Regions from separate parts of the Nonomuraea sp. NPDC003754 genome, predicted to be linked through region 3. Evidence: riboswitches for the same ligand, from Rfam matches in the RefSeq annotation. Region 3 holds a riboswitch; each other region holds the start of a gene.

Region 1 (7,687 bases), on a different contig from region 3:
GGACCGGCCTGGGGCGCGCGGGCGAGCCGGGCGAGTCGGCCGGGTCAGCCGTCCAGGAGCACGGGAAGGGCCGCCAGGCGCCAGGAGCCGGGCATGAGCTGCCGCTCCAGCTTCTCGGGCGGGACGGCCAGGCGTAGCCCGGGGAAGCGCGACAGCAGCCCGCCGAAGGCCACCTCGCCCTCCTGTCGGGCCAGCGCCGCCCCCAGGCAGTAGTGCAGCCCGTGGCCGAAGCCCACGTGGACCTCGCGCCTGCTGTCGGACTCGCGGGCGATGTCGAGCCGGTCGGCGTCGTCGAACCTGCGGGGATCGAAGTTCGCGCTCACGAGCACCGCCATCACCGGCTCGCCCCGCCTGAGCACGGCGCCGTCGAGCTCGACGTCCTCGACGGGGTAGCGCAGGCGGGTGCCGTGGACGGGCCCGCACCAGCGCATGAGCTCGTGGACGGCGCGCGGCATCAGTTCGGGCTCGGCGCGCAGCCTGGCGAGCTGGTCGGGGTGGGTCAGCAGGGCGGCGGTGCCGTTGCCGATCAGGTGGGCGGTGGTCTCGTGACCCGCCAGGACGAGCGTGAGCACCATGGTGACCAGCTCGGCGTCGCTCAGGCGGTCGCCGTCCTCGTCGTGGGCCCTGATGAGCCCGGTGAGCAGGTCGTCGGCGGGTGTGGCGCGCCGGCGGGGGATGAGGTCGCGGATGTACTCGATGATGCCGACGAGCGGCTCGGCGAGCGCGCCGGGTTCCATGCTGACCATGCGGGCGCCCCAGGCCCTCCACTGCGGGCGGTCGGCCTCGGGGATGCCGACCAGCTCGCAGATGACGGTGATCGGCAGCGGGTAGGCGTACTCCTCGACCAGGTCGACGACCCGGTCGGACGGCAGCGCGTCGAGCAGCCGCGCGCTGATCTCCTCCACGCGGGGCCGCAGCTCCATCACGCGCCTGGCCGTGAAAGCGCGCGAGACCAGCCTGCGCAGCCTGAGGTGGTCGTCGCCGTCGAGGTCGAGCATGCCGTTGGCCAGGAAGTCGGCGTACTCGGGCGGGACGCCCCTCGCCTGCGCGATCTTCGTGCGCGCGTTGTCGACCGTCCCGCCTGGCACGTTGCGCGGGTCGTTGACGAACCGGTGGTCGCTCAGCACGGTCCTGACGTCGTCGTACCGGGTGACCAGCCAGATGGGGGTGTCGTCATCCAACCACGGGAAGGAGGCGCGGAGCACGGGCGCCTTCTCCCTGAGCTCGGCGAAGCCGCCGAAGGGGTCGGCCAGCAGGTTGGGATCCATCATGTTGACGGTCTTCATGAGCGCCTCTCGTGACCGAACGGATGATTTTGGTCATCGAGTCAAACGTACGCCTGCCGCCGACCCCGGGCAAGGAGCGTCCGAAGCCACGAGGCGGACGGCAGGGCACGGCCGCGTGTCCGCTCTGCGAAGGGGGCGGCTATGTTGACGATATGGCGTCTGACTTCGAGGCGCAGTCGCGAGTGGTTTCAGCCGGTTCGGTGCGGCACATCGAACCCGCCGGTACGACCGCCCGCCACGAGTCACGCGTGCGGGACAACCATCGCCATGTCGTGCGCCGCTCCTGCGGTGCGATCGCGGACGTCGACTGCGCCTCCGGCCGCGCCCCCTGCCTCACCGCCTCGGATGACCAGGGCTTCGTGGCCGGCCATGCGGAGGTCGTCTCCTGGGGCTCCTGTCCCGGCTGTGCGACCAGACGCATTGCCCACTGATCCGGCAGTTCGGAGGAAGCAGATGAGCGACACCCAGGACAACGCCCCCTCCAGCGCGCAGGGCGTGGACCAGAAGGCGGCGGCCGGCTACTCGGTCGCCCAAGACTCCGCGACCGCGCATGGCAGCGAGAGCGAGAATCCGGCGATCCCCTCGCCGACCCCGAGGACCGGCGGTCGTCCGCGCACGAACCGGGACTGGTGGCCCAACCAGCTCGACCTCTCGGTGTTGCGCGCGCACTCGTCCAAGAGCAGCCCACTGGCAGAGGGTTTCAGCTACGCCAAGGAGTTCGGCAAGCTCGACGTCGAGGCCCTCAAGCGGGACATCATCGAGGTGCTCACCACCTCGCAGGACTGGTGGCCGGCCGACTTCGGCCACTACGGCGGTCTCATGATCCGGATGAGCTGGCACGCCGCGGGCACCTACCGCATCCACGACGGTCGCGGCGGGGCCGGCGACGGCGCCCAGCGTTTCGCGCCGCTCAACAGCTGGCCCGACAACGCCAACCTCGACAAGGCCCGCCGGCTGCTGTGGCCGGTCAAACAGAAGTACGGCCAGAAGATCTCGTGGGCCGACCTGCTCGTGCTCGCCGGCAACGTCGCCCTGGAGTCGATGGGTTTCCAGACCTTCGGCTTCGGCTTCGGCCGCGAGGACGTCTGGGAGCCGGAGGAGATCTTCTGGGGTCCGGAGGACGCCTGGCTCGGTGACGAGCGCTACGCCACCGACACCGAGATGGTGCCGATCTTCGGCGCGACCGAGATGGGTCTCATCTACGTCAACCCGGAGGGTCCCCACGGCAACGCGGACCCGGCCGCGGCGGCGCATTTCATCCGCGAGACCTTCGCACGGATGGCGATGAACGACGAGGAGACCGTCGCTCTCATCGCCGGCGGCCACACGTTCGGCAAGACCCACGGCGCCGGCGTCGCGGACGACCATGTGGGGCCGGAGCCCGAGGGCGCGCCGCTGGAGGCGCAGGGCCTGGGCTGGCTGAGCAGCTACGGCACCGGCAAGGGCGGTGACACGATCACCAGCGGTCTCGAGGTGACGTGGTCCGACCGGCCGACGCAGTGGAGCAACCGTTACTTCGAGATCCTCTTCGGCCACGAGTGGGAGCTCACCACGAGCCCCGGCGGCGCGAAGCAGTGGGTCGCGAAGGACGCCGAGGCGTTCATCCCGGACGCTCACGACCCGTCGAGGAAGCACAAGCCGACGATGCTCACGACCGACCTGTCGCTGCGCGTCGACCCGACGTACCAGAAGATCTCCCTCCACTTCCTGGAGAACCCCGACGAGCTCGCGTCGGCCTTCGCCAAGGCCTGGTACAAGCTGCTGCACCGCGACATGGGTCCGGTCAGCCGCTTCCTCGGACCGTGGGTCGCCGAGCCCCAGCTGTGGCAGGATCCGGTGCCGGCGGTCGACCACGAACTCGTGGGCGACGCCGACGTCGCCTCCCTCAAGGCGAAGATCCTGGAGTCCGGCCTCACGACCGCTCAACTGGTCTCCACCGCCTGGGCCGCCGCAGCGAGCTTCCGGTCCACCGACAAGCGCGGCGGCGCAAACGGCGCCCGGCTCCGTCTCGAGCCGCAGCGCAGCTGGGAGGTCAACCAGCCCGAGCAGCTCACGACGGTCCTGGACACCCTCGAGGGCATCCGGCGCGAGTTCAACGAGGCCGGCGGCGCGAAGATCTCGCTCGCCGACCTGATCGTGCTGGCCGGCTCGGCCGCCGTCGAGAGGGCAGCGGGCGAGGCCGGCGTGGCGGTGACGGTGCCGTTCCGCCCGGGCCGTACCGACGCCACTCAGGAGCAGACCGACGTCGAGTCCTTCCGGGTCCTGGAGCCGCGGGCCGACGGGTTCCGCAACTACCTGCGTTCCGACGAGAAGACGCAACCGGAGGTGCTGCTCGTCGATCGTGCCTACATGCTGAACCTGACTCCGCCCGAGATGACCGTCCTCATCGGCGGCCTGCGTTCCCTCGGAGCCAACGTCGGCGGTACCCGGCACGGCGTCCTCACCGACCGGCCCGGTGTGCTCACCGCCGACTTCTTCACCAACCTGCTCTCCCCGGGCACCCGGTGGAAGGCATCGGACTCCGAGGAGCATCTGTACGAGATCCGCGACGTGGTCACCGATGAGGTGAAGTGGACCGCCACCGCGGTCGACCTCATCTTCGGCTCCAACTCCCAGCTACGGGCCCTCGCGGAGGTCTACGCCAGCCAGGACGCCCGCGACAAGTTCGTGACCGACTTCGTCGCGGCCTGGACCAAGGTCATGGAACTCGACCGGTTCGACCTCGCCTGACCCGTGAACGCCCCCGCCGCCGAGGACGGCCGCGGGGGCGGCGGAGGCGTATCGGTCCAGGCGGCTCGCCATCGCCTGCTTTCAGTTCATCGAGACGTGGACGTGGTCGTAGTGGTTCTCGGTGATGCTGCCGCGGTCGGACATCGGCCGCCAGCCGCTGCCGCTGTTGATCCGCTGCCGCCAGATCACGTACTTGACGCCCAGGCGGGTCTGGTTCTTCACCGCCCACGCCGCGATCTGGTCGCCCAGCGTCCGGTTGACGGCCGCGGGCATGGAGCCGCCCGAGCTCATCATGAAGTCGCAGGCCCGTCCGAGGGGGTGTTCCCCGCTGCTGCCCGACCGGTAGCAGCCCACCTCGAACGGCAGCGCGAACGTCTTCTTGATGGTGTCGCGCATGAGCCGGGTGCGCGGGGTGATGTTGTCCGACCCGGCGGGAAGCTCGGGCGCCCAGCTGCCGTCGGCCTTGCGGCCAGGACCGGTCGGCACGAGGGCCTGCAGCTTCTTCTCGATGTCCTTGATCATGCCCTCGGCGGCCTTCCGGTCGCCGGCGACCTGCTCGGTCTCGGTCCTGATCCGGTCGGCGAGCGCGGTGGCCGCGTCGGCGGCCTGCTTCTTGGTGTCGCGCGCCGCGGCGACGTTCTTGACGACCGCGTCCTGCTCGGCGCTCATCTGCTCGAGCAGGGCGGCGGTGTTGAGGTCGGGGGTGAACAGCAGCGTCGGCAGGTCAGGGGTGCTGGCCTGGTAGCGCAGCTCGGTGATCCTCGAGGCCTCCTTCTCGGCCGTGACCAGGGTCTGCTCGGCCGCCGCGAGCTGTTTCCCGGCCGCTTTCGCGTCCTTCTGGGCCTTGGCCAGCGAGACGCGCTTGGCGTTGTAGGTCCGGATCAGCTTGTCGACCCGGGTGTTGAGCTTCTTCAGCTCGGTCCGCAACTGCGGTTCGGACGGCTTGGGGGCAGCCGAGACTGCGGTCGCGGAACCGATCACGAGGGACAGCGCGGCGACAGCACCGCATGCGAAACGGGACGTGGGGGACGCCACGAACGATCCTCTCCGTCTGCCGGCCGGGTTAGCTGACGGGTTCGGGCGGGAGAAGCCCTACCACACGCGTGGATTCACCCCAGGTTCTCGATGGGTCCCCGGCTCCGGGCAACGCGCCCAGGATTAGGCATGTGACGGCTGTGAAAGCCGACGAATCGGGATATTAGTAGTAAATCCCCCGTAATGCGACCTCAAGCGGACATTAATTAGTGATCTACTTGTGATCGAAGCAGCCGTGCCGCGTCCTCGGGCAGAACGTCGTTGACGAAGGCGCCCATCGCCGACTCCGAGCCCGCCAGGTACTTCAGCTTCTCCGGCGCCCTGCGGATGCTGAACAGCTCCATGTGCAGGTAGGCCAGGTCGCGGCCGTGCCGTACGGGGGCCTGGTGCCAGGCGGCCACGTACGGCATGACCACCCCGAACAGCCCGTCGAGCGCCTTCAGCACGCGGGTGTAGACGGGGCCGAAGGCGGCGCGCTCCTCCTGGGTGAGCGCCGCCAGGTCCGGAACCTGGCGGTGCGGGTAGAGGTGCACCTCGAACGGGTAGCGGGCGGCGGCCGGCACGAACGCGGTCCACAGCTCGTTGGCGGCCACCACACGCTCGCCCGCCCGCTCGGCGGCCAGCACGTCGGCGAACAGGTTCGGCCGCTTGGCCGCGGCCGCCAGGTGCAGGCGGGTGCGCGGGGTGACGTAGGGGTAGGCGTAGATCTGGCCGTGCGGGTGCGCCAGCGTGATGCCGATCTCGGCGCCCCTGTTCTCGAAGCAGAACACCTGCTCCACGCCCGGGATCGCCGACAGCTCGGCCGTGCGGTCGGCCCAGGCCTCCATCACCAGCTCCACCTGCTCGTCGGACAGCGCCGAGAAGGAGGAGCCGTGGTCGGAGGTGAAGCAGACGACCTCGCAGCGCCCGACCCCCGGCCGCACCTCGCTCAGCCCGCCGGGGGCGGTGTAGGTGCCCAGGTTGGTGGAGAAGCTGGGAAAGCGGTTCTCGAAGACGGCGACGTCGTAGTCGGCGGCCGGGATCTCGGTCGGCTTGCCGGGCCTGGTCGGGCACAGCGGGCACTCGTCGGCCGGCGGCAGGAAGGTGCGGGTCTGCCGGTGACCCGCCATCGCCACCCACTCCTCGGTGAGCGGGTCGTAGCGCAGTTCGGAGGCCGCGGGCCTGGGCGGCAGCTCGCGCTCGTCGATCGCGCTCCGGTCGGCGTCGTCGCGCCGGTCGAAGTAGATCAACTCTCGGCCGTCGGCCATGTGCGCGATGGTGCGCTTCACTTGATGTCCTCCGCGATGATCAGTTCTCCCGCCCGCTCGGCCAGCTCCGCGCGCGCCTCGTCCGGCAGGGCCGCGTCGCTGATGACGACGTCGGCCTCCGACAGCTCCGCGATCGTGCTGATGCCGACCGTGCCCCACTTGGTGTGGTCGGCCGGGACCACCAGGCGATGTGCCGAGGCGACCAGTTCCCTGTCGGTCTCCGACTCCAGCAGGTTGGGGGTGGTGAAACCGGCCTTGGTGCTCATGCCGTGCACGCCCAGGAACAGCGTGTCGACGTGGAGCCGCCTGATGGCCGCGACGGCGACCGGGCCGACCAGGGCGTCGGACGGCGTGCGGACGCCGCCGGTGAGCACCACCGTGCGGTCGGCGCGCGGGCTGCGGTGGAAGACGTCGGCGACGGGGATGGAGTTGGTGATGACGGTGAGGTCCGGCACGTCGACCAGGTGGTGGGCCAGCGTCCAGGTGGTGGTGCCGGCCGACAGGGCGACGGCGGTGCCGGGGCGGACGAGCGTGGCCGCCCTGCGGGCGATCGCGTCCTTCTCCGGCTGCTGACGCATCGACTTGGCGGCGAAGCCCGGCTCTTCCGTCGAGCCGGGGCCGTTGATCGTGGCCCCGCCGTGCACCTTCTCGAGCAGGCCCCGCTCGGCGAGCGCCTCCAGGTCCCGGCGAATGGTCATGTCGGAGACGCCGAGCTCGCGGACGAGGTCGGCCACCCGGACTCCGCCGCTGCGACGGACGCGCTCCAGGATCGCCTGTTGCCGCTGTGGTGCGAGCATGTGCCCTCCTTCCAACAGATTCCACCAAATTATGACACATCTATGTTGAAACATGGGGAGTGGAATCTGGCGAAGGCCTTGTCCGGGCCGCCGCCTTCGCGAGAGGTTGGGATCATCACATGAGGAGGTAGGCGATGGCGAAGCGCGCCCGCAAGACCAAGGCCCGCAAGAAGAAGGCGGCCAACCACGGCAAGCGTCCCAACGCTCGCTGAGGCAGGACATCGGGTACACCGCGTACGCCGCGTACGCCGCGTACCCGATGTCCGGTCCCCCCTCTGGCGCCACGGGCAGCGACCGCGGCGATCCCGTACAACGCGCTGACCGGCGCGGTTGCCTGCCTTCGTCACCGACGGTCGCGATAGTGTGACCCATGATGTCGCGTGGACTGCGGATCCTCATCGGCCTCGCGGCCGCGGTGGTCATCCTTGCCGGGCTCAGGCGCGCGAGCGCGATCATGGCCCCGGCCTTCCTCGCGCTCACGCTGACGATCGCCGTCAGCCCGCTGCGCGCCTGGCTGAAGCGGCGCGGCGCGGCCTCGTGGGTGCTGGTGACCGTGCCGCTGACGGTCGTGCTGCTGGTGCTGCTGGCGTTC
Region 2 (7,687 bases), on a different contig from region 3:
GCGGGTCATGCAGAACATGTTCCGCTGTCAATCGGTAACGGAACGTCATGAGGACGGCAAGAAAGATAATGGAGGCTGGCACGGCTGTTTGACCGAGGAGCACGGCGGTGACGGCCGATTCCGGCTGCTCCACCGGCCTGCCCGGATCGGACGGCACGAATCCACCCAGCGACAGCACCGCGCCGAAGATCAGCGCGCCGAAGGCGCTCACCGCGCTCTCGACCGCCGTCCACAACCCGGTGAACACGCCCGCGCGCCGCATGCCGGTCGTGGCGGCGTCGAGGGCGATCACGTCGGCCAGCATCGAGAACTGCAGCAGCTGGACGCCGGCGAACCCGATGCCCACCACCAGCAGCATGAGGTGCGCGAACAGGTCGCCGAACAGGGGCGTGGCGACCGCCGCCGCCGTACCGCAGGCGAAGACGAGGCCGGCGATGAACATCGCCCCGCGCTTGTCGTACCGCTTGGACAGCTTCAGCCACAGCGGCATCGTGAGCAGGATCGGCCCGATCAGCGCGGCGAACAGCGTGCTGGTCGCCTTGGGGTCGTCGAGAACGTAGGTGGCGAAGTACGGCGCCGCCGCCAGCATCACCCCGACGGCGAGGAACTGCGTGCAGCTCAGCGCCAGCAGCCAGCCGTACGACGCGTTGCCCCGCAGCACCGCGAACTGCGACCACAGCGAGCCGCCGTCGGGCTCGGGGGCGCCGGTCATGGGGGCGCGGGCCGTACCGAAGAAGGCGCCGAGCATGGCGGCCAGCATCACGATCGCGATGGTGACGCCCATCAGCCGGTAGCCGGCCGGCGTGCCGCCGTCGCCCTGGCTGTTGACGATGGCGGGTGCGACGACGCCGCTGATCACGGTCGCCGCGCCGATGAAGACCATCCGCCACTGCAGCAACGCGGTCCGCTCGTGGTAGTCGCCGGTCATCTCGGCGGGCATCGCCTTGTACGGCACCTCGAACAGCGCGTAGGCGGTGGCGGCGACCAGGAAGACCGCCGCCACGTAGACGGCGGCGGGCGTGCCGGTGAGCGGGGGGCCCGCGAACAGCGCCGCGAAGGCGAGCGGGAGCGTGCAGGCGCCCGCCAGCATCCACGGCCTGCGCGGTCCCATCCGTGACACCGTACGGTCGGACCACCGGCCCACCAGCGGGTTCACGACCAGGTCCCACGCCTTGGGCGCGGCCACGACCAGGCCGGCGAACCACGCGGGCACGGCCAGGAAGTTGGTCATGTAGTAGAGCAGCAGCAGTCCCGGCACCGCGGCGTAGGTGGCCGTGCAGAACGAGCCCACGCCGTACCCGAGCCGCACGCCGGTGGAGACGATCACGCCGCCAGTCAAGCCGACCGAGCTCTTGCTCGGTAGGCCCAATCAGTCCGTGACGTCCGCGCTCTTGCTCGGTAGGCCCAATCAGTCCGTGACGTCCGCGCACACCACGTGCGCGCCCAGCTCCACCATCCTGCGCTCGCTACGCGCGTCGGCCACCCGGGCCATGAGGATCGGCGCCTCGCTGGCCGCCAGCTGCGGCAGCCTGGCGCGAACCCCGCGGTGCAGGTCGCGGACCACGTCCTCGGCGGCCGACATGTGGACCTTGACGTGCAGCATGATGCCGGGGGCGCCCGAGGCCGTCCGCGCCTCGGAGATCCACACGTGGTGGACCAGCGGGTAGTCGGACAGCAGCAGCACGATCGCGCCGCGCAGCGCGGGCAGGATCGGGTGGGTGCACCGGCGGTAGCCGGGATCCACCTGCTGCATGGGCCCCGACAGGTGGGGGCGCGGCGCGGGGATCCACGACTGCGGCGCGGGCGCGACCTGCACGGGCGGCGCGCTCTGCAGCACCGAGCCACCGGTCGAGACCGCGGCCATGGCCCCGGTCGCGTACGCGGTGGGCATCGCGCCGGACAGCACCGGCTGAGATCCCGTCCGCGTCGAGACGAGGAAACGCTGGAGATCCTCGATCGGTACGGCTGCCGCGGCCGGGCCTGCGGCGTCGATCACGATCTCCCGCACGCCGGTGACGCGCTGGATGTCGAGGATGGTGTCGGCGTCGCAGGCCGACAGCGAATGGCCGCCCCGGTGCCGTGCGTAGGTTTGGGGCCCGGTATAACCGAGCAGGACGCGGTCACCGACCTGGGTCGTGCCCAGGACGACGGAGCGGTCAGGGCGCACGGCGACCAGGATTCCCCTGTCGGCGAGTGCGGCCAGCAGCAGGTGCGGACTGCCGTGCTGGACGAGCACGTCGGCGAGAGCGGGGTTCCCGATGCTCATAGGGTGAACGATAGGTAGTAGCCCACGGCTTATCAGGCTAATAGCGAAGAAATCTCCCGATCAAGACAAAGTTGGCTGCGGTCGGGATGAGTTCCCGGGGGGTGGGTACCGGGCTCGCCCAGATCCTGAGACCCTCGTGAATGCGTTCACAAGCCTAGATAGACTCAGAGAGATCCGAGGGGCCCGCTGACGTGTCCCTCAGCCCGTCGCATGCCCGAAGGATCCATCACAGTGAACAAGCCCGTCGTTCTGGTCGCAGAGGAGCTGTCGGAAGCAGGTCTCGCGGTGCTCGGCGCCGACTTCGAGGTCCGTCACACCGATGGCGCCGACCGCTCGCAGTTCCTGCCCGCGCTCGCCGACGTGGACGCGCTCATCGTCCGTTCCGCCACCCAGGTGGACGCCGAGGCCATCGCCGCGGCGCCGAAACTGCGCGTCGTCGCCCGCGCGGGTGTCGGTCTCGACAACGTCGACGTCGAGGCGGCGACGAAGGCCGGCGTCATGGTCGTGAACGCGCCGACCTCCAACATCACCAGCGCCGCCGAGCAGACGATCGCACTCATCCTCGCCAGCGCCCGCAACACCGCGCAGGCCCACGCCGCGCTCAAGAACGGCGAGTGGAAGCGGTCCAAGTACACCGGCGTCGAGCTCGACGAGAAGATCGTCGGCATCCTCGGCCTCGGCAAGATCGGTCAGCTCGTGGCCCAGCGGCTGCAGCCGTTCGGCGTCGAGCTGATCGCCTACGACCCCTACCTGCCGCCGGCCCGCGCCGCGGCGATGGGCGTCAAGCTGGTCAGCCTCGAGGAGGTCATCAGGACCGCCGACTTCATCACCGTGCACCTGCCGAAGTCGAAGGAGACCCTGGGTCTCATCGGCGACAAGGAGCTGCACGAGGTCAAGCCGTCGGTGCGCATCATCAACGTGGCCCGCGGCGGCATCGTCGACGAGGCCGCGCTCTACTCCGCGATCAAGGAAGGGCGCGTGGCAGGCGCGGGCCTGGACGTGTTCGCCAAGGAGCCCTGCACCGACAGCCCGCTGTTCGAGCTGGACCAGGTCGTCGCCACCCCGCACCTCGGCGCCTCCACCCACGAGGCCCAGGAGAAGGCCGGCACCCAGGTCGCCCGCAGCGTCAAGCTGGCCCTCGCCGGCGAGTTCGTGCCCGACGCGGTCAACGTCCAGGGCGGCGTCGTCGCCGAGGACGTCAAGCCGGGCCTGCCGCTGGCCGAGAAGCTGGGCCGCGTCTTCACCGCGCTCGCCGGTGAGACCGCCACCAAGCTCGACATCGAGGTCCGTGGCGAGATCGCCGCGCAGGACGTGCGGGTGCTGGAGCTGGCCGCGCTCAAGGGCGTCTTCACCGACATCGTCGAGGACGCCGTCACCTACGTCAACGCGCCGCTGCTGGCCAAGGAGCGCAGCCTGACCGTCGAGCTGGTCACCAGCTCCGAGAGCCCCGACTGGCGCAACGTCGTCGGCGTGCGCGGTGTGCTGGCCGACGGCCGCACCGTCTCGGTGTCGGGCACGCTGTCGGGGCCGCGCCAGATCACCAAGATCGTCGAGGTCAACGGCTACGAGATGGAGATCGAGCCGACCGACCACCTGGCCTTCTTCACCTACACCGACCGGCCCGGCATCGTCGGCGTCGTGGGTCACCTGCTCGGCGAGAAGGGCATCAACATCGCCTCCATGCAGGTGGCGCGGGACGTCAAGGGCGGCAAGGCGCTGATCGCGCTGACCGTCGACTCGGCGATCCCGTCGGACGTGATGGACCAGATCGTGGCGGAGATCGGCGCCGACAGCGGGCGCTCGGTCGACCTGTCCGATTGACGCTTCCCATGGAGAACGCCCTTCCGCCGCTCGGCGGGAGGGCGTTCTTGCTTTCCGCTGTCGTCTCGCATCGTGAGATATTCGGACGTCCAACGAGACAGCCTGGACCGTGCCAGGTACTTTGGTAGGGATGCGCTGGGTACTCGTACTTATTACCTGCCGCGACGGGGCCTGTTAGGGCAGGTCGACTACCCGTCGCGGTGAGCGGCGTTGCGTCGGCCTTAAGTCCCCTTTCGTCCGGTCCGTGATCCGGACCGCACGAGACCAGGCCCGGTCGGATCCGCGACCGGGATCCGACGTCCGATTTCACTCGCGTCCGCGAAACGAGATGAGCCACGTGTACGACATGTATCCATGGAACCGCGCCGACGACCACGAGGAAGAGGCCGCGCAGGCCCTCCAGACCGCCCTGGACCGCAGGGACAACGGCGGTTCCCCCTTCCCCGGCTGAGCGGGACCGCCCCTTTCCCCGCTGGGCGGGACACCACCCTTCCCCCGCTGGGTGGGACCACCCTTTTCCCCCTGAGGGCGCCGGCCGGCTTCCCCTGTTGAGCGGGACCACCCGGTGGAGGTCCCCCTGCTCCACCGGGGAGACCCCGGATCCCCCTCCGGGCGCGCGTCAGCCCGGAAACCGCCTCCGGTTCCCGGGCTGGTGCGCGCTCCGACGGGTCAGAACGTGGCTCGTAGCCCCACGGGCGCGGACGAGGACTTCGCCTCGACGAGCCGCGCCTGCTGCTTCACGCCCTTGGGGTCGGGCCGTACCGCGCCGACGAACGCCTGGCGCCGCCACGCGCTGAGCTTCTCCTCCTTCACCACGTCACCGCTGTGCGGCGCGTGCACCATGTAGCCGGGCTTCGAGATCATCCCGACGTGGCCCAGTCCGCTGAAGAAGACCAGGTCGCCGGGCTTCAGGTTGTTCCACTTGATCTTCTTGTCGTACGCCTGGTACTGGTCGGCGGCCACGCGAGGAAGCTCGATCCCCGCCTTCTTGTAGGCCTTCATCGTCAGTCCTGAGCAGTCGTAGCCGTTCGGCCCGGTGCCGCCCCAGACGTACGGCGTGCCCCGCTTGGCCATCGCGAAGTCGAGCGCGATCTGCCATGCGGGCTTGGGTGCCTTCTCGAGCTGGGCCTTCTTGATGTCCGCTCCGGTGAGGGTCACCGTACGAGCGGGGTCGTCCTGGACGGGCCGGTCGGTGCCGGGTTCGGCCGTGACCGGCTGCTTCAGGGCGGGGACGGGGGCGGCCGACGCGGGGGAGGCGGCGGCGATACCTGTGGCGAGGAGGCCGCCGACGACGGCAGCCGTGATGATGCGAGACAGGGGAATGTCCTTCCACGGGGCCGACCGGGTTAGCTGACGGGCTCGGGCGTGGAAGCCGCCCTACGGCATGGGGGTGCCGATTCGCCCCAGGGGGAATGGGTCCCCGGCTCCGTGCGAACGTCGCACCGGATTAGGCTGGCCGAGACTCTAACGAAAGGGTCAAAAGACCGCAAACACGACAAAACGCCGTGTCCGGACAATGAGATCAGGTGTTCGCCAGCCGAGACGACCCGGTAAGGTACCGGCCATGGAGTCGCGCAACATTCGTCTGGCCGTCATCCCCGGTGACGGGATCGGCACCGAGGTCGTCGCCGAGGGGCTCAAGGTCCTGGAGGCGGTCGGCGCCAAGATCGAGACCACCCACTACGATCTGGGCGCCACTCGCTACAACGCCACCGGCGAAACCCTGACCGACGAGACCCTGCAGGAGCTGCGCGGCTACGACGCCATCCTGCTCGGCGCGATCGGCGACCCCAGCGTCCCGCCGGGCGTCCTCGAGCGTGACCTGCTGCTGCGGCTCCGCTTCGAGCTCGACCACTACGTCAACCTGCGTCCGGTGAAGCTCTTCCCCGGCGTGACGACCCCGCTGGCCGACACCCGCCCCGAAGACATCGACATGATCGTCGTGCGCGAGGGCACCGAGAGCCTCTACGCGGGCGCCGGCGGCGTGCTGCGTCGCGGCACCCCGCACGAGATCGCCACCCAGGAGTCGCTCAACACCGCCTTCGGCGTCGAGCGCGTGGTCCGCTACGCCTTCGCCAAGGCCGCCGAGCGCCCCCGCAAGAAGCTCACGCTGGTCCACAAGACCAACGTGCTGACCTACGCCGGCGACCTGTGGATGCGCACCGTCAACCGGGTGGCCGCCGAGTTCCCCCAGGTCACGACCGACTACCAGCACATCGACGCGGCCTCGATGTTCTTCGTCAGCCAGCCCGAGCGCTTCGACGTGATCGTCACCGACAACCTCTTCGGCGACATCATCACCGACATCGGCGCCGCCATCGCCGGCGGCATCGGGCTGGCCGCCAGCGGCAACATCAACCCCGACCGGACCGCGCCCAGCATGTTCGAGCCGGTCCACGGCAGCGCGCCCGACATCGCCGGCCAGGGCAAGGCCGACCCCACCGCCACGATTCTGTCGGTGGCCATGATGCTCGACCACCTCGGCCTGACCGAGGAGGCGGCCCGCGTCGAGCAGGCCGTGGCCGACGACATCGTGGAGCGCCTCACCGGACGGGCCGGCCGTACGACGCACGAGATCGGTGACGACATCACCGCACGAGTAGCCGGCGGCGCCTGACCGCCTGCCACTCCAGCACCATAGGCGGCCTGGCGCCCTTCGGCCGGGTCCATACTGTCCGGGATCCGGCGAGCGCGTAGCCGCCTGGATACCACAATCAGCGCCTGGCGGCTCGCGAGAACGCCAGGCGTTTGCTGTAAGTTCCCGTTACCCGGTTCATCGCAAAATGGACTCAGGGCAAATCTCGCGGAAAGAGAAGGATTTCTGTCATGACCACCGCTCAGAAGCTCAGCTTCGATGTGCAGCTCTCCGACCACGCTCGCACCGCTGCGGAGCGCGAGCAGGTACTGGCGAACCCGGGGTTCGGACAGACCTTCACCGATCACATGATCTCGATCGACTACACCGAGGGCAGGGGCTGGCACGACGCGCGGCTCACGCCGTACGGGCCGCTCGTCCTCGACCCCGCCACCTCCGTCTTCCACTACGCGCAGGAGCTGTTCGAGGGGCTCAAGGCCTACCGCCAGGCCACCGGGTCGATCGTGACGTTCCGGCCCTACGCGAACGCCGGCCGCTTCAACGCCTCCTGCGTCCGCATGGCCATGCCGGAACTGCCCGAGGACACCTTCGTCGAGTCGCTCGACCTGCTCGTCCAGGCCGACCGCGACTGGGTGCCCACCACCGAGGGACACAGCCTCTACCTGCGGCCCTTCATCATCGCGACGCAGGTGGGGCTGGGCGTCAACTACCCGTCCAAGAGCTACCGGTACATGGTCATCGCCTCCCCCGCCGCCTCCTACTTCAGCGGCGGCGTGAAGCCGGTGTCGGTGTGGCTGTCCACCGAGTACACCCGCGCCGCCCCCGGCGGCACCGGCGCCGCCAAGTGCGGCGGCAACTACGCGGCCGCCTTCGTCGCCCAGCGTCAGGCCGTCGAGCAGGGCTGCGACCAGGTGGTCTGGCTCGACTCCAACGAGCACAGGTACGTCGAGGAGATGGGCGGGATGAACCTGTTCTTCGTCTTCGGCAACAAGCTCTTCACCCCC
Region 3 (7,687 bases):
GCGCGATGGCGACGCCTTCACCCACCTGGTCGACCACGCCCGCGGCGTCGAAGCCGAGGCCGTAGGAGTCGAGCTCGCGGGCGACGCCGTAGTCGCTGAGCGAACCTGAGGCGACCGCGAGGTCGAACGGGTTCAGGCCGGCGGCGGCGACCTTGATCCGGACCTGGCCCCGGCCCGCCTGGGGAGTCGGGGCCTCGATGAGCTCGGGAGAGCCGGAACCGCCGATGAGGGCACGCATGGTTGTCATGCGGACGACCCTAGGGAGAGAAGCTCTCTTCTGGTAAGAAGGCACCTGGAAGTGCGTAAGCCACCCGGAGGAGCTCGCATGGCGACCACGACGGCGGCCGCGCGCCGTGCCGCGGCCAAGCAGGAGTACGACGCGTACGTCGCGCAGTGCCCCTCGAGGAAGCTGCTGGACACCCTCAGCGACAAATGGGTCAGCCTGATACTCACCGCCCTGGCCGGCGGCTCGATGCGATACAGCGATCTGGCCAGGACGGTCGCGGGCGTGAGCCAGAAGATGCTGACGCAGACGCTTCGCGGGCTGGAAAGGGACGGGCTGGTCTTCAGAACGGTGACCGCCTCGGTGCCGGTGCGCGTGGATTATGAGCTCACGCCACTCGGAACGAGTCTGCTCCCACTCATGGCCGCGATCAAGGAATGGGCGGAGAGTCACATCGAGGATGTCGAGCTTGCCCGCGAACGCTATGACGCCGGGCAGACCGCTGAAAAAACGGCGTGAAATTCAGGATAAGAGCGCATTGCGGTCGGCCGGTTGTGGCCTGATCTTCGCGCCGTATGTCGCGCGAGTTCTTCATATAGAAACGATCAAGTCAATAGTCGCCGTCAAGCGCTTCGTGGAATCAACCTTGACGACCTTTCGAGTATGCGTTTACCGTCTGCGGGACGAGCAGCGGTGCTCGAGCCGAGACGTCGCCGAGTTGTGCTGTTGGGGGGAGGGCTCCCGATGGATGTGCTCACCGACGACGGAGTCGTGTTGAGCCAGGACGACCTGGATCTCCTCGCGGAGTTGGCCAAGGGTGTCACGGTCGACCGCGTGGGCAGAACGCTGGAGATCAGCGGCCGCACGGTCCGCCGCCGCCTGCGCGTCATCTGCGACAGGATCGGCGTCGCCACGGCCATCGAGGCCGTGGCCTGGGCCGCGCGCCGGCGACTGATCTAGTCGGCGATCCGTACGGCTCCCGCGAACGGCCTGTTGGCGATCGCGGCGACCCGGACGACGTCACCCGTGCGGGGCGCGTGCACCATCATCCCGCCGCCGATGTAGATGCCCACATGGTGCAGGTCGTTGTAGAAGAAGACCAGGTCGCCGGGGCGTAGCTGCTCGCGCGAGATGTGGGTGCCGGCCGTCCACTGGTCGCCGGTGTAGTGCGGCAGGCTGATGCCCACCTGCTGGTAGGCGGCCATGACCAGGCCCGAGCAGTCGAAGGAACTCGGCCCCTCGGCGCCCCACACGTACGGCTTGAGCTGTTGGGTCAGCGCCCAGCGGGCGGCCTGCGCGGCCTTGCCGCTGCCGATGATGGGCAGGTTGACCCTGCTGGCGCGGGTGCCCGGCCGTCCCGCCTCGCCCAGGGCGCGCCGGAACAGGCTGCTCTCGGTCTTGGCGACCATCGAGGTGATCTTGTCGCGTTTGCTGCCGAGGTCGTTGACGAGTTTCTGGACCTCGGCCAGGCGTGTCTTGGCGGTCGCCCTCGCCTTCTCGGCGGCGGCGATGGACTCGGCGAGCTCCTTGACCTCCTGGCCCTGCTGCTGGCCGAGGGCGTAGGAGGTGGCGGCGGCGTCGAGGAAGGAGTCGGGGTCGCCCGACGAGGTGAAGGCCAGGCCGTCGGCGAGGCCGCCGTACATGTAGGTGCTCTCGGCCACGAGCGTGGCTCGGGCGCGCTTGGCGGCCAGATCGGCCTCGCTGGTGGCCAGGACCTTCTTGGCGGTCTCGGCGGACTTCTTGACGCCCTTGAGCTTCTCGCGCTGCCCGTTGTACTGCTCGGTGAGCGTCTCGATGTCGTTGTGCATCTTCTCGACGCGCTCGGCGAGCTCCTTGAGCGTCGGCTTGGGGTCGGCGGCGGCCGGGCTCAGCGGCATGGCGAGGGCGAGGGCGGCCATCGCGGCGCTCACGACGGCGAACCGCTTCCTGGGGGAGCCCGGTTCGTGGGGGCGGGCGTGCTTGCCCGCGGACTTCCCCTCGTGAGTGCGCCTGCGCTTCACCAACCAGCTCCTCTCGTAGCCGCCGACCGGGTTAGCTGACGGGTTCGGGCCGGAGCAGCCCTACCGAGCACGGACTCGGACTCACCCCTGTGGCGGTCGGTGGTCCGCCGGCGGGTCCCCGGCTCCCCGTGGTGGGGGATTAGGCGCGTCACCCACGCCTGGCTGCGTGGGTGACATCGTCGCTGGACACTAGTGCAAGCCAGGTTCGTGCTCAACCAGAACTACGGATCCAGTAGAGGATGCGCAAACAAAGGATCACGGGCGGGTCACGCGAAAGCCTGATCAACCAGGGTATTGCGTGCCCTTTGCCCGGATTGGCAGAGATTTGTCGGGCATGTCGTGCGTCGATGCGGAGCGTGCTCGCCTCACTACGTGAGGTCATGTGATGGTAGTTAGGGATGGGCCGAAACAAGCTCGGTACGCTGAAGGGCCATGGAGCAGGTCGTCGAGCGCCCAATGCAGGACACCGAGATCGTCGTACGGCGCGCCCGCACGCCGGACGTCAGGTCGATCAAGCGCCTGGTCGACATCTACGCGGGGGCGGGCCGCAAGCTTCTCGAAAAAGCCACGGTCACGCTGTACGAGGACGTCCAGGAGTTCTGGGTCGCCGAGCGCGGCGGCCAGGTGGTCGGCTGTGGCGCGCTCCATGTGCTGTGGGAGGACCTCGCCGAAATTCGCACGGTCGCCGTCGATCCCGCGGCCAAAGGTTCAGGCGTCGGTCACCGTATTGTTACCGCGCTCGTGAGAACGGCTCGCGACCTGGGCCTTCGCCGGGTCTTCTGCCTGACGTTCGAGGTCGACTTCTTCGCCCGACACGGCTTCGTGCCCATCCAGGGAACGCCGGTATCACCCGAGGTCTACGCCGAGCTGCTGGCCTCCTACGACGAGGGTGTGGCCGAGTTTCTGGACCTCGAGCACGTCAAGCCCAACACCCTTGGCAACACCAGGATGCTGCTTCATCTGGACGCAGTTGACTACGGCGTTGACCAAGAGGAAAGGTGATTGTTGATACTCATGTCGATACGTTGGGCAACAGCAAGCATGTGTCCTGACATGTGCCACATGCGCCATCGAAGCGAGGTGACACGGTGAGCACCGGACAGCCGCCGTACCCGGACCAACCTGACGACAATTCCGGATACGGTCAGCAGAACGCAGGACGCCCTGGCGAGCAGCCGGATCCTGACGTGACGATCGTCGGCTATCGCCATGAGGGCGGCGGCTACGGTCAGCCGTCACAGGGCCAGCCCGACCAAGGCTACGGCCAGCAGGGCTACGGCCAGCAGCCCGGTTACGGCCAGCAGGGCTACGGCCAGCAGCAGCAGCCCGGCTACGGCCAGCCTTCCTCGGGCCAGCAGGGCTACGGCCAGCAGCAGCCCGGCTATGGACAGCAGGGCTACGGCCAGCCCGCGTCAGGCCAGCAGCCCGGCTACGGCCAGCCCTCCTCGGGCCAGCAGGGCTACGGCCAGCAGCCCCCCGCTTCCGGCCAGCAGCCTTACGGTCAGCAGGGCTACGGCCAGCAGTACGGCCAGCCCGGCTACGGCCAGCAGGCCGCCTCGGGCCAGCAGCCCGAGTACGGCCAGCAGGGCTACGGCCAGCAGCAGGCCTCCTCCGGCCAGCAGCCCGAGTACGGCCAGCAGCCGGAGTACGGGCAGCCCGGCTACGGCCAGCAGCAGCCCGGGTACGGCCAGCCGGCGTCCGGCCAGCAGCCCGGTTACGGCCAGCCCTCCTCGGGTCAGCAGCCCGGCTACGGCCAGCAGCCCGGCTACGGTCAGCAGGGCTACGGCCAGCAGGGCCAGTCGCAGCCCGGCTACGGCCAGTCCTCGCCCTACGGCCAGCAGCAGCCCTACCAGCCCGGCTACGGCCAGCAGCAGCCGCCCGCCTACGGCCAGCCCGGCTACGGCCAGCCGTACGGCGCTCCGGCCGGCCTGCAGCCGCCCGGCGCACCCGCCCCGCTCGCCGAGTGGTGGCAGCGCCTGGTCGCCCGCATCGTCGACGGCGTGATCTTCGCGGTCTTCTGGATCATCGTGAGCACGGTCCTGTTCATGGTCGCGGGCCCGAGCTACGACCTCGCCACCGGCACGTTCACCGGCATGAACCCGCTCGTCCTCGCGGCGATCCTCGCCGTCCTCGCGGCGCTGTTCTACGTGGGTTACGAGTTCCTGCTGACCAAGTCCAAGGGGCAAACGGTCGGCAAGATGATCATGGGTATCAAGATCGTCCCGGTTGGCGGCTCGCTGCCCCCCGGCGGTCTGGAGAGCGACTCCGCCATCAAGCGGGCCGGCATCACCTGGGGCGGCGTGATCCTCAACGCCATCCCGATCCTCGGTGGCCTGCTGGCCTTCGCCGCGATCGGCGTCAACGGCGCCTCCCACCTCTGGGACAAGCCGCTGCAGCAGACCTTCGCCGACAAGTTCGCCGGCACCGTGGTCGTGAAGATCAAGTAAGCGGATACCGAAAAAACGGGGACCGGCGTCGCGCCGGCCCCCGTTTTCGCGTCCCCGGCCCTGTAATCGCGGCCGGCCGGCGTACAGAATGGGGCTTATGGTCGCGCCGCCGCCAGGAGTGCCGGCCGTACCGGCCGATTGGTGGGAACGGCTCGTCGCGCGAAGCATTGAGGCTCTCGTCGTCGGGGTTCTCTATTACATTCTGTTCATCACGGCCTGGGGTTTGTTGCGGACTGTCGGCCTGCTTGAGGTGTATGGCGACCGGTTGCCGAGGTTGTTGGCCTGGCTGGCCGCGGGGCTGGGTTATGCGGGCTATGACTGCCTGGTCCATTACCGGCGGCGCCGTACCTTCGGGAAGGCGATCATGAAGATAAGGCTGGCGCCCGCCCCGGGGCGGCGGCTGGGGCCGGAGGATCTGGCGAAACGCGCGCTGCTCTATCCCGGGCCGATCGCGCTCGCGGGGATTCCTGGCGCCAATGTCGTTGTCGGAATCCTGGTGTTCGCCGTCGGACTGTCTATCTTGATCGACAAGCCCCTCCAGCAGGGGTTGCACGACCGGTGGGCGGGTTCGTTGGTGATCAAAGACCCTCGCTGAAGTGTGCATCTGCCCCCAGACGCCGATTTTTCAGGATTTTCCGGGCGATCGGGTAAGAACTCTGGAGAGACTGGCATTAGGCTAGGTGGCACACACCCCGCCAGGTGGCGCTCCCTTTGGCGCTATCGTCGGGGCGGAGAGTCGACAACAGCTGTCCCGTCCGTCGCAGGGCGGCACGTGCATAAAGGGCGCGTCTCCCGCAAACCCCATGAGGCGGCGTGGGGCGGAATGCAGCCGCCGGGCGCCGTCCAAACAGGACGGGTCCGTCCGGGGACCGAACTGACCCGGGAGTCAGGGAATCCGCGAAGCGCTGAATTGTCTCGTCGCCTTTCCGGGTATATGTTTGGCACGCGAATGAAACAATGCGCCGGGAAAGGATTCCGTAGATGGCCAAGCAGATCCAGGAGATTCTCATCGATGACCTCGATGGGGGCGAGGCCAATGAGACGGTCAGCTTCGCCATTGACGGCGCGTCGTATGAGATTGACCTCAGCGACGTTAACGCCAAGAAGCTGCGGGACGCGCTGTCGCCTTTCGTGACGTCCGCCCGCAAGTCGGGTGCCGTTGCGGCCCGTCGCCGGGTGCGCGGCGGAGCACGTTCCATGAGCCGTGAGAAGAGCTCCGAGATTCGGCAGTGGGCCAAGGCCCACGGCCTCCAGGTCAGCGAGCGCGGCCGCATCTCCTCCGCGATCGTGGAGAAGTACGAACAAGCCCACTGACATCATGCGCTTATGCCGATCGCCTAGAACCCCGGAGATCGCCATAAGCGCATGATCGTGTTTGCCGGTGAAAACCGGGCATGTCGTGCGGCCGGTGGCTCATGCTCTAAACGTCGTTCGCTTGCGGCGTATCGGGAACACAGCACCCCCTGTAGGTAGTTGGATGGAGGGTGAACGCCCTGCTCTCGGGGAACGTCTCTGCTATGGAGCGTGTCAGCGGTTCGCCGAGCCAGGGCTAGCATGCGGGAGGACGGGACCGGATTTACCGGCCTGACTGACCGCTCTGTGAGGAGCGACGAGATGTTCGAGAGGTTCACCGACCGAGCGAGGCGGGTTGTCGTCTTGGCCCAAGAAGAGGCCAGGATGCTCAACCACAACTACATCGGCACTGAGCACATTCTTCTTGGCTTGATCCATGAAGGTGAGGGCGTAGCCGCCAAGGCTCTGGAGAGCCTCGGCATCAGCCTTGAGGGTGTGCGCCAGCAGGTCGAGGAGATCATCGGCCAGGGCCAATCGGCTCCGTCGGGGCACATTCCGTTCACCCCGCGGGCCAAGAAGGTTCTTGAGCTGTCGCTCCGTGAGGCTTTGCAGCTGGGCCACAACTACATCGGCACCGAGCACATCCTGCTCGGGCTCATCCGCGAGGGTGAGGGTGTGGCTGCCCAGGTGCTGGTCAAGCTTGGAGCCGATCTCAACCGTGTGCGGCAGCAGGTCATCCAGCTGCTCCACGGCTACCAGGGCAAGGAGCCGGCCGCCGCGGGTGGCCCGCAGGAGTCCGCGCCGTCCACGTCCCTGGTGCTCGACCAGTTCGGCCGCAACCTGACCCAGGCGGCCCGCGAGGGCAAGCTGGATCCGGTCATCGGCCGTGAGAAGGAGATCGAGCGGGTCATGCAGGTCCTCTCCAGGAGGACCAAGAACAACCCCGTTCTCATCGGCGAGCCCGGCGTCGGCAAGACCGCCGTCGTCGAGGGCCTGTCACAGAAGATCGTCAAGGGTGAGGTGCCCGAGACGCTGAAGGACAAGCAGCTCTACACGCTTGACCTGGGCGCGCTCGTGGCCGGCTCCCGCTACCGCGGTGACTTCGAAGAGCGCCTGAAGAAGGTGCTCAAGGAGATCCGCACCCGAGGCGACATCATCCTGTTCATCGACGAGCTGCACACGCTCGTGGGTGCGGGCGCCGCCGAGGGCGCGATCGACGCCGCCAGCATCCTCAAGCCGATGCTGGCCCGCGGCGAGCTGCAGACCATCGGCGCCACCACGCTCGACGAGTACCGCAAGTACCTCGAGAAGGACGCCGCGCTGGAGCGCCGCTTCCAGCCGATCCAGGTGGCCGAGCCGTCGCTCAGCCACACGATCGAGATCCTGAAGGGTCTGCGCGACCGCTACGAGGCGCACCACCGCGTGTCGATCACCGACGACGCGCTGGTCGCCGCCGCGCAGCTGGCCGACCGCTACATCAGCGACCGCTACCTTCCCGACAAGGCGATCGACCTCATCGACGAGGCCGGTTCCCGGATGCGCATCCGCAGGATGACCGCTCCGCCGGACCTGCGCGAGTACGACGAGAAGATCGCCAACGTCCGCCGCGACAAGGAGTCCGCGATCGACGCGCAGGACTTCGAGAAGGCGGCTGCCCTCCGCGACCAGGAGAAGCAGCTCCAGCTCAAGCGCGAGCGCCGGGAGAAGGAGTGGAAGGCCGGCGA
Region 4 (7,687 bases), on a different contig from region 3:
AGCTCTACGACCTGGCGGACGGCCAGGTCGTCGGAGGCCACGCGATCAAGCTGCCCAAGGAGGGCACGGTCCACAAGCTCGACTGGACCGGCGACAACCAGGTGACCCTGCACGTCTCCCAGTACCCCACGGGCAAGGCCACCAGGATGACCGTCCTGCAGCACGACGTGACCTCGGGCGCGACCAGGGTCCGCGACAGCTACTCGATGCTCAAGGACACGTTCGTCTTCGCCGCCTGCGGCGGCTGAGCGCGCGGCTCCGCCCGCCGTACCGCCTTTGCCGGGTACGGCGGGCGGTCGGCACAATGCCCGCATGACCGACAGGACCGTGCGGATCTCCAAGTACCTGGCCAGGCACCTGCGCCACGACCCCGCCGCCATCGGGATCACGCTGGACGAGCACGGCTGGGTGCCGATCGACGAGCTGCTGGCGGCCGCGGCCAGGCACGGCTTCCCCATCACCAGGGATGAGCTCGACACGGTGGTGGCCGACAACGACAAGCGGCGCTACGCGATCAACGGCGACCGCATCAGGGCGAGCCAGGGCCACTCCGTGCCCGTCGACCTGGGACTGGCGCCGGTGGAGCCGCCGCACGTCCTCTACCACGGCACCGTCGGGCGCAACCTGGCCGCCATCAGGCGCTCGGGCCTGCTGCCGATGACCAGGAGGCACGTCCATCTGTCGGCCGACAGGCAGACGGAGGTGCGGGTCGGCTCCCGGCGCGGCGTCCCGGTGGTGCTGGTCGTCGACGCGCGGGCGATGCACGCGGCCGGGCACGAGTTCGTGGTCAGCGCCAACGGGGTGTGGCTCACCGACGCCGTGCCGGCTGCTTACCTGCGGTTCCCCGGCTGATCGGTGCAGACAGGGGAATGGACGAGGGTCCTGCGGGTGGCCGGAGGGCAAGCGCGCTGAGACGGCGCCGTCGCGGCCTGGGGGAGCGTTCTGTGGGGGAACGTTCTGCGGGGGGCGTTCTGCGGGGGGAACGGGGTGGCCGGTCCGAGGGGACCGGCCCGAGCCCGTGGGTGGCCCCCGTCACCGGAGCGGCGCGTGGCCGTCCTGGCGACAGGGCCGGGGGGAATGCGGGGGAAGGGGAAGCGTCAGCCGCCGTAGCTGGGGTAGCCGTAGCCGACGACCTGCGACTTCGGACGGACACGCTGCTCGACGGCGCCGTTGCCGGTGTTGCCCTCGATCGTGCTGATCGTGCCGTCGCCGTTGTCCTTCTCGACGAAGCCGACGTGGTCGATGGAGTCGAGGCTCTTGCTGCCGTCCCAGGCGAAGAAGACGACGGCGCCGGGCTTGGGCGCGGTGCCCCAGCGCTTGTTGGCCTTGAACCACTTGGCGTGGGTCACCGTGTAGGCGTCCCAGCCGACCTGCGTGCGGGCGCCGGTCATCTCACCGACCCACGAGACGAACATCGCGCACCACGGGGCGTTGGCGTACGCGCTGACGTCGCCGCCGTCCCTGACGACCGTCTCCCTGGCGCGCTGCGATCCGACGTACCAGTTCTGGAACTTGGTTCCGCCGCCCGCGGAGTTCTCCTTGACGCCGACCTGCTTCTTGGCCTCGGTGAGAACGACGGTGGCGGAGGGGATGACCTTGGCCTCCGGCCTGGCGGCGGCGGGCTTGCCGGCCTCCTCCTTGGGCGCCTTGGCGAGGACGGCTACCCGCTGGCTCTCGGACAGCGGGAGCTTCTCGGCCTGGGCGGCGGTGGGAACGAACGAGCCGGCGATGACGACGGCGCCGAGCGCGGCATGCGCGTAGGTGAGCTTCGGGGCACGGCTACGGCTGGGCTTTGCCATGGGAAGGGGAACTCCTTGCTAGCTTCCTGCCGCTTACCGGGTTAGCTGACGGGTTCGGACGCGAAGCTGCCCTACGGCACGGTGTGCCGATTCACCCCAGAGGAAGTGGGTCCCCGGTTCCGCATGGTGCGGATTCAGCGGTCACAGGCGAACCTGTGATGATTGCAATGACAGGCAATGTCCGGAATGCCCGGTTTATGCCTTGAGTGAGCCTAAGGTAATACACGAGGCAAGTAGCTTACAAATTGATAAAGGTCCGGCGATCATTTACGGTCAGGTCATGTCGCCACAGGACCTGTTCAACAGGGGGCTGCGGGAAGACGGACACCGTCCGGACGAAGCCCGGCGATGGTATCTCCTGGCGATCGCATCGGGCCATCCGGCCGCCGTCCAGCGGGCGGCCTTCAACCTCGCGCTGATCGAGGACGAGAGCGGCCACCTCGACGCGGCCCGCCACTGGTACGGCAGGGCCGGCACGCCCAGGGCGATGTTCAACCTCGGCGTCCTGGAGGACTGCTGCGGCAACACCGACGCGGCCCGGCGCTGGTACGCCAGGGCCATCGAAACCGGCCACGAGGAGGCCGCGCCGCGCGCCATGTTCAACCTCGGCCTGCTGGAGGGCAGGGAGGGCCGCCCCGACCGGGCCCGCGCCCACTTCCGGGCGGCCGCGGGCTCCGGCCACGCCGAGGCGGCGGCCCGCGCTACCGAGCGCCTAGCCTGACCCTGGCGTCCTCCAGCATCCGCATCATCGCCAGGCTCTCGTCCAGCGGCATGACAGAGCTCTCCGTCCTGCCCTCGGCCAGCGCGGCGCGCACCTCGCGCACCTCCTCGGCGTAGCCGTTCATGGCGGGGTCCAGGACGAGCTCCTCCGGATCCACGCCCGGCCCCGACAGCACGATGCGCCGCGGCGCCCAGAACGGCGCGGCGATGTCGGCCCGCAGCCCCGTGCCCACCACGGTCGCGGTGTTGGCCAGCGGGCTGAGCAGCGAGGTTTCGACCAGCGCCCTGGTGCCGCCCGCGTAGGTGAGCAGCGCCGCCACCTCGGCGTCCACGCCGGAGGGGCCGAGCGATCCGGTGAGATGCGTCTCAGCCGGCTCGCCGAGCAGCAGCTGCGCCAGCCCGAACGGGTAGATCCCCAGGTCGAGCAGCACCCCGCCGCCGAGCGCGGGGTTCCAGAGCCGGTGCTCGGCCGCGTAAGGCTGGACGAAGCCGAACGAGGCCTGCACCGAGCGCAGCTCCCCGAACCTCTCCTCCGTCAGCAGCGCCCTGATCAGGGGATTGAAGCGCATCCACATCGCTTCCATCAGGAACACGCCCGCCTGCCTGGCCAGCTTCACCATCCGCTCGGCGTCGGCCACGCTCGCGGCGAGAGGTTTCTCACACAGCACGGCCTTGCCCGCCGCGATGGCCGCCTCGGCCACCTCCAGATGCTGGGCGTGCGGGGTGGCCACGTAGATCACGTCGACGGCGGGGTCCTGGCACAGCTGGGCGTAGGAGCCGTAGGCCGCGTCCGCGCCGAGCGCCGCCGCCAGCTCCGCGGCCCTGCCCTGGTCGCGGGAGCCGACCGCGGCCACCCGCATGCCGGGCTCCGCGGCGATCACCGCGCCGACTGTCCTGGCGATCCCGCCCGTGGCCGCGATGCCCCACGCTAACTCACGCATGACGAACCTCCCTTTCCGCGATCAATCCTCCCTTATCTCGGACATGCGAACGGCCCGCGCCGGCGGCGCGGGCCGTGCCCGTTCGGTCATGTCAGCCCATCCAGTTGAACGTGGCGGGGTCGGGACCGAGGCGCGTGCCGGTGTTCAGCGCGCCGATCGCCGCCATGTCCTCCGGGTCGAGGGTGAAGTCGAACACGTCGATGTTCTCCCTGATTCGCGAAGGGGTGACCGATTTGGGGATCACCACGTTGCCGAGCTGGACGTGCCAGCGCAGCACGACCTGCGCGGGCGACTTGCCGTGCTTGCGGCCCAGCGTGGCCAGCGCCGGATCGTCGAGCAGCCCCCTGCCCTGCCCGAGCGGGCTCCACGCCTCGGTCAGGATGCCGTTGGCCTCGTGGAAGGCGCGCAGCTCCGGCTGGGGGAAGCGGGGGTGCAGCTCGATCTGGTTGATCGAGGGGACGATCTCGGTCTCGTTCATGAGCCGCTCGAGGTGGGCGATCGTGAAGTTCGACACGCCGATCGCGCGCACCCTGCCGTCCTTGTAGAGCCGCTCCATCGACTTCCACGCCTGGACGTACTTGTCCTGCGCGGGGACGGGCCAGTGGATGAGGTAGAGGTCGAGCTGGTCGAGCCCCAGCCGGGAAAGGCTCGCCTCGAAGGCCGCCTCGGCCCTGTCGTGGTCGTCGTTCCACAGCTTGGTGGTGATGAACAGCTTCTCGCGCGGAACGTCCGCGCGGGCGATCGCCCGGCCCACGCCCTCCTCGTTGAAGTAGAGCCTGGCGGTGTCGATGCTGGTGTAGCCGGCCTCGATGGCGAAGGACACGGCCCGCTCCGCCTCGTCGTCGGGAACCTGCCAGACGCCGAAGCCGAGTTGCGGTATCTGCACGCCGTCGGTGTTGAGCAGCAGCGAGTTCATGTTCATCTCTCCATTGTTAACGTCGCGTTGGCTGGCACTTCGAGTGGGCGTCCTACCGTGGCGCGTGTCGTGAACGAACAGGAATCCGTGGCCTGGGTGGAGTCGCCACTTCAGATGCTCTGCGCCGTCGAGGCCCACCACGCCGGGCTGCTGGGAGACCGGACGCTGGTGGTGCCGCGCGCCGGGCTGCGCCCGCTGGCCACCACCAGGCGGGAACTGCTCAGGCTCGACCTGCCGCGCGGGCTGGAGCTGGCCGAACCCAGCGAGCGCATGCCCCGCACGCTCAACGCCGTCGGCGACGCCTTCTCCGGCCGGGTCCAGCTGCGCTGGGTCATGATCCGCCCCGGTCGCGTCGTGATCGTCGACGACGGGCTCGCCACGATCCGGCTGCTGGAGCTGCTGTCGGCCCGCCCCGCCAGGCCGCTGCTGCGGGCCCGCGCCGAGCCGAGCGCCTGGCGGACCACGCTCGGCCTGCTGGCGGCCGGACGGCTGCGCCGTACCGCCCGCAAGGGCGCGCTGTCGGTGTTCACGGCCCTTCCCGTGCCAGGCGAGCTGGCGGCGGCCGTCCGGCAGGCCGGCGTCGAGCTGGCCGGCCACGACTTCGACTGGCTGCGCGCGCAGCCGATGAGCACGCCCGGCCCCTCCGAGCGGACGGTCGTGCTCGGCACCTCCCTGGTCAGGAACGGCCTGGTGCACCGCGAGCGCTACCTGCGCTGGCTGACGGAGCTGGCGGCCGAGGAGCCGCTGGCCTACTACCCGCACCGCCGCGAGGACCCCGTCGACCTGGCCCTCATCCGCGAGCGGCCCGGCATCACCGTCCACGCCCCCGGCGTTCCAGCCGAGCTGACCCTGCGCGGCCTGTCCGCCGAGCAGCGCGTGGTCAGCCTCCCCTCGACCGCCATCAGCTCGCTGCGGGTGCTGCTCACCCCGCGCGGCGTCGCGGTCGAGCCCGTGCACGTGCCCGACGACTGGTGGACCAGCCGCGCGGCGCCATCCCTCCGATCCCACCTGCAGATGTTCTCGGGAGTACCCAGTTGAAGGTCCTGGCTCTGGCCGATTCCGACTCGTACCTGAAGTGGGCGGCCAGTCTCCTGGACGACCTGCCCGCCGACTGCGTGACGGAGCTCGCGGTCGTGCGCACCCCGATCACCCCCTCGCCGGAGCAGATCGCCGCCGCGGTCGCCGGGACGCGGTCCTCGGCCGTCCCCGTGCTGTCGGCGCGGGCGCTCAGGCGCGCGGCCGAACGGCTGCGGCCCGACGCGATCCTCGTGGCGTGCACGGGACCGGTCGTCGACGTGCTGGTCGCCGAGGTCCTCGACGGCCTGCGGCCGCGACCCGTCTTCGTCACGGGACTGCCCGGCATCTCGGTCCCCGCCACCGAGAAGGCCTGGCTCTTCCGCAGTGGCTGCGACCTGTTCGTCGTGCACAGCGGCAGGGAGGTCGCCGAGTTCGGCGCGCTGGCCGCCCGGCTCGGCGGGGGCGGCGCGGTGGGGCTGGCCAGGTTGCCGTTCCTGCGTGACGTGCCCCCCGTCGAGGGCGGCAACCGGGTGGTGTTCGCCACCCAGGCCAAGGTGCCGCGGCGGCGCGAGGACCGCGAGACGATCCTGCGCGCGCTGGCCACGCTCGCCGCCGCCCGGCCGGACCTCGACGTCGTGGTCAAGCTGCGGGCGCTGGAGGACGAGCGGCAGACCCACAACGAGCGCTACCACTACCAGCGGCTGTGGCGGGAGCTCGGCCTCGACGGCGACGTCCGCTTCGCGGCCGGCCCGATGCACGAGCACCTCGCGCACGCCGCCGGGTTCGTCACCGTCAGCTCGACCGCGGCGCTGGAGGCGATCGCCCAGCGGGTGCCGCTGCTGGTGCTGTCGGACTTCGGGGTGAGCGCCGAGATGATCAACCTGGTGTTCGAGGGCAGCGACGTCCTCGGCACGCTCGACGAGGTCGCGGAGGGCGCCTTCCGCTCGCCGTCGCCCGCCTGGTGCGCGGAGAACTACTTCCACCCCGCCAACCGCAGCGACTGGGTGGCGCTGCTCACCGCGCTGGTCATCGGGCCGCGCACACCGGCCAGGTCGTTGCTGGACGGGCCGGAGCACGTGGCCGCGCGCCGCCGCGCCCGCCTGCGCGTGGAGGTGCCGCCGCAGGTGCTGCGGGCCGGCTACCGCGCCAAGCGCAGGGTCCGCAGGTACATCAAGTCGTTCACCTGAACGCCACGTGCCCCGAGGGAGGCGGCTCCCTCGGGGCACGGAACACCGGTGGCCCAGTGGGCCTGAGGCCTGGCAGGCGGCCTCAGCCGAGCGTGCGGGACAGGCGGCGGCGGATGCGGCTCAGCGTGCCGGGCCGTTCCCCCTCCGGCAGCAGCCCCAGCGCCTTCAGCCGCTGCCTCTTGAAGTACCGGTCGGCGCCGTGCTCGGCGACGAACGTCTCGGTGCCGGCGCGCAGCTCGGGATGGGCTTCGCTCTGCATGCAGTACCCGACCGCGCCCACCAGGCGCGAGATCTCCACCGGCGGCGCCGCGGTGAGCCTCCCGTCCGCGGCCAGCCGGGGCAGCAGCGCGTCGATGATCGTCACCGGGATCCTGTTGCTGTTCTCGTACGGCGACAGCCGCTCCAGCACCGTCGACGTCCCGTACGAGGCCGCATCGAGCCCGAAGAAGCGGGCGGCCGTGACCAGGCCGGTCGAGAAGCATCCGACGACCAGCGCGGGCCGCAGCGCCGCGAAGCACACCTCGGCCGGCACGCTCTCGCCCGCCACGACCAGCCGCACGCCCAGCTCGTCGGCGCCGGCCCGCAGCAGCTGCGTGTGCCGCCGGCCCGCGGCGGGATGCGGCTTGAACACCACGCTGTCGTGCCCGCGCGCGACGAGCCCGCGCAGCATCGCCATGTGCAGCTCGTGCTCCTCCTCGGGCGTGACGATGTCGAGCGACGACAGGTACTGCCCCAGGATCATCGCCTCGCCGGCCATCATGTCGGGCGCGGTGCCCGCCACCTGACCGACCACCGAGAGGAACGCCTCCTGCGACAGGGTGGCGGCCGGCACGCCGTACTCCGACAGCAGCAGCGGCCGCAGCCCCGGGACCAGGTCCAGATGCAGGAGCCGGGTGACGCGCCGGAAGATCTCGGCCGGCAGCGGGTCGCGGGTCGGGCCGTAGCTCATGAGACCGTCGGAGTAGACGGTGATGGGGCAGTCACGCACCAGCCCGGCGATCGTGCGCGCCGGCGGCACCGCGATCGACTCGAGCACCAGCTCCTCGACCGTGTCGAGCCCCAGCGACGCCCCGATCAGCCTGCTCATCATCGGCACCTCGATGACGC

Evidence for each region. Region 3 has a riboswitch for cyclic di-AMP ahead of ACWEVS_RS18505 (NlpC/P60 family protein). Riboswitches for the same ligand answer to the same signal wherever they lie in the genome.
Region 1: linked by a shared signal. The riboswitch ahead of ACWEVS_RS38480 (coiled-coil domain-containing protein) and the one ahead of ACWEVS_RS18505 (NlpC/P60 family protein) in region 3 are both predicted to bind cyclic di-AMP.
Region 2: linked by a shared signal. The riboswitch ahead of ACWEVS_RS19540 (C40 family peptidase) and the one ahead of ACWEVS_RS18505 (NlpC/P60 family protein) in region 3 are both predicted to bind cyclic di-AMP.
Region 4: linked by a shared signal. The riboswitch ahead of ACWEVS_RS37680 (CHAP domain-containing protein) and the one ahead of ACWEVS_RS18505 (NlpC/P60 family protein) in region 3 are both predicted to bind cyclic di-AMP.

What each region holds. Positions count from the first base shown of each region.
Region 1 is NZ_JBSGJX010000047.1:11,232-18,918, reverse strand. Features, by position in the region: gene ACWEVS_RS38495 (cytochrome P450 family protein) at 45-1,286, opposite strand; gene ACWEVS_RS38490 (hypothetical protein) at 1,439-1,717, shown strand; gene katG (catalase/peroxidase HPI) at 1,740-4,016, shown strand; gene ACWEVS_RS38480 (coiled-coil domain-containing protein) at 4,098-5,051, opposite strand; cyclic di-AMP (ydaO/yuaA leader) riboswitch at 5,055-5,191, opposite strand; gene galT (galactose-1-phosphate uridylyltransferase) at 5,258-6,319, opposite strand; gene ACWEVS_RS38470 (DeoR/GlpR family DNA-binding transcription regulator) at 6,316-7,095, opposite strand; gene ACWEVS_RS38465 (50S ribosomal protein bL37) at 7,230-7,307, shown strand; gene ACWEVS_RS38460 (AI-2E family transporter) at 7,466-7,687, shown strand, end outside.
Region 2 is NZ_JBSGJX010000014.1:130,859-138,545, reverse strand. Features, by position in the region: gene ACWEVS_RS19560 (MFS transporter) at 1-1,327, opposite strand, end outside; gene ACWEVS_RS19565 (class I SAM-dependent methyltransferase) at 1-18, opposite strand, end outside; gene ACWEVS_RS19555 (hypothetical protein) at 1,409-2,266, opposite strand; gene serA (phosphoglycerate dehydrogenase) at 2,498-4,087, shown strand; gene ACWEVS_RS19545 (hypothetical protein) at 4,416-4,538, shown strand; gene ACWEVS_RS19540 (C40 family peptidase) at 4,757-5,245, opposite strand; cyclic di-AMP (ydaO/yuaA leader) riboswitch at 5,408-5,551, opposite strand; gene ACWEVS_RS19535 (3-isopropylmalate dehydrogenase) at 5,652-6,704, shown strand; gene ACWEVS_RS19530 (branched-chain amino acid aminotransferase) at 6,914-7,687, shown strand, end outside.
Region 3 is NZ_JBSGJX010000013.1:130,064-137,750, reverse strand. Features, by position in the region: gene ACWEVS_RS18520 (NADP-dependent oxidoreductase) at 1-247, opposite strand, end outside; gene ACWEVS_RS18515 (winged helix-turn-helix transcriptional regulator) at 326-742, shown strand; gene ACWEVS_RS18510 (LuxR C-terminal-related transcriptional regulator) at 968-1,183, shown strand; gene ACWEVS_RS18505 (NlpC/P60 family protein) at 1,180-2,223, opposite strand; cyclic di-AMP (ydaO/yuaA leader) riboswitch at 2,229-2,379, opposite strand; gene ACWEVS_RS18500 (amino-acid N-acetyltransferase) at 2,656-3,225, shown strand; gene ACWEVS_RS18495 (RDD family protein) at 3,312-4,670, shown strand; gene ACWEVS_RS18490 (RDD family protein) at 4,768-5,265, shown strand; gene ACWEVS_RS18485 (histone-like nucleoid-structuring protein Lsr2) at 5,652-5,984, shown strand; gene ACWEVS_RS18480 (ATP-dependent Clp protease ATP-binding subunit) at 6,285-7,687, shown strand, end outside.
Region 4 is NZ_JBSGJX010000044.1:54,257-61,943, reverse strand. Features, by position in the region: gene ACWEVS_RS37690 (WD40 repeat domain-containing protein) at 1-248, shown strand, start outside; gene ACWEVS_RS37685 (RNA 2'-phosphotransferase) at 313-852, shown strand; gene ACWEVS_RS37680 (CHAP domain-containing protein) at 1,098-1,799, opposite strand; cyclic di-AMP (ydaO/yuaA leader) riboswitch at 1,815-1,949, opposite strand; gene ACWEVS_RS37675 (SEL1-like repeat protein) at 2,080-2,520, shown strand; gene ACWEVS_RS37670 (Gfo/Idh/MocA family protein) at 2,501-3,460, opposite strand; gene ACWEVS_RS37665 (aldo/keto reductase) at 3,552-4,376, opposite strand; gene ACWEVS_RS37660 (hypothetical protein) at 4,446-5,414, shown strand; gene ACWEVS_RS37655 (DUF6716 putative glycosyltransferase) at 5,411-6,580, shown strand; gene ACWEVS_RS37650 (alpha-2,8-polysialyltransferase family protein) at 6,663-7,687, opposite strand, start outside.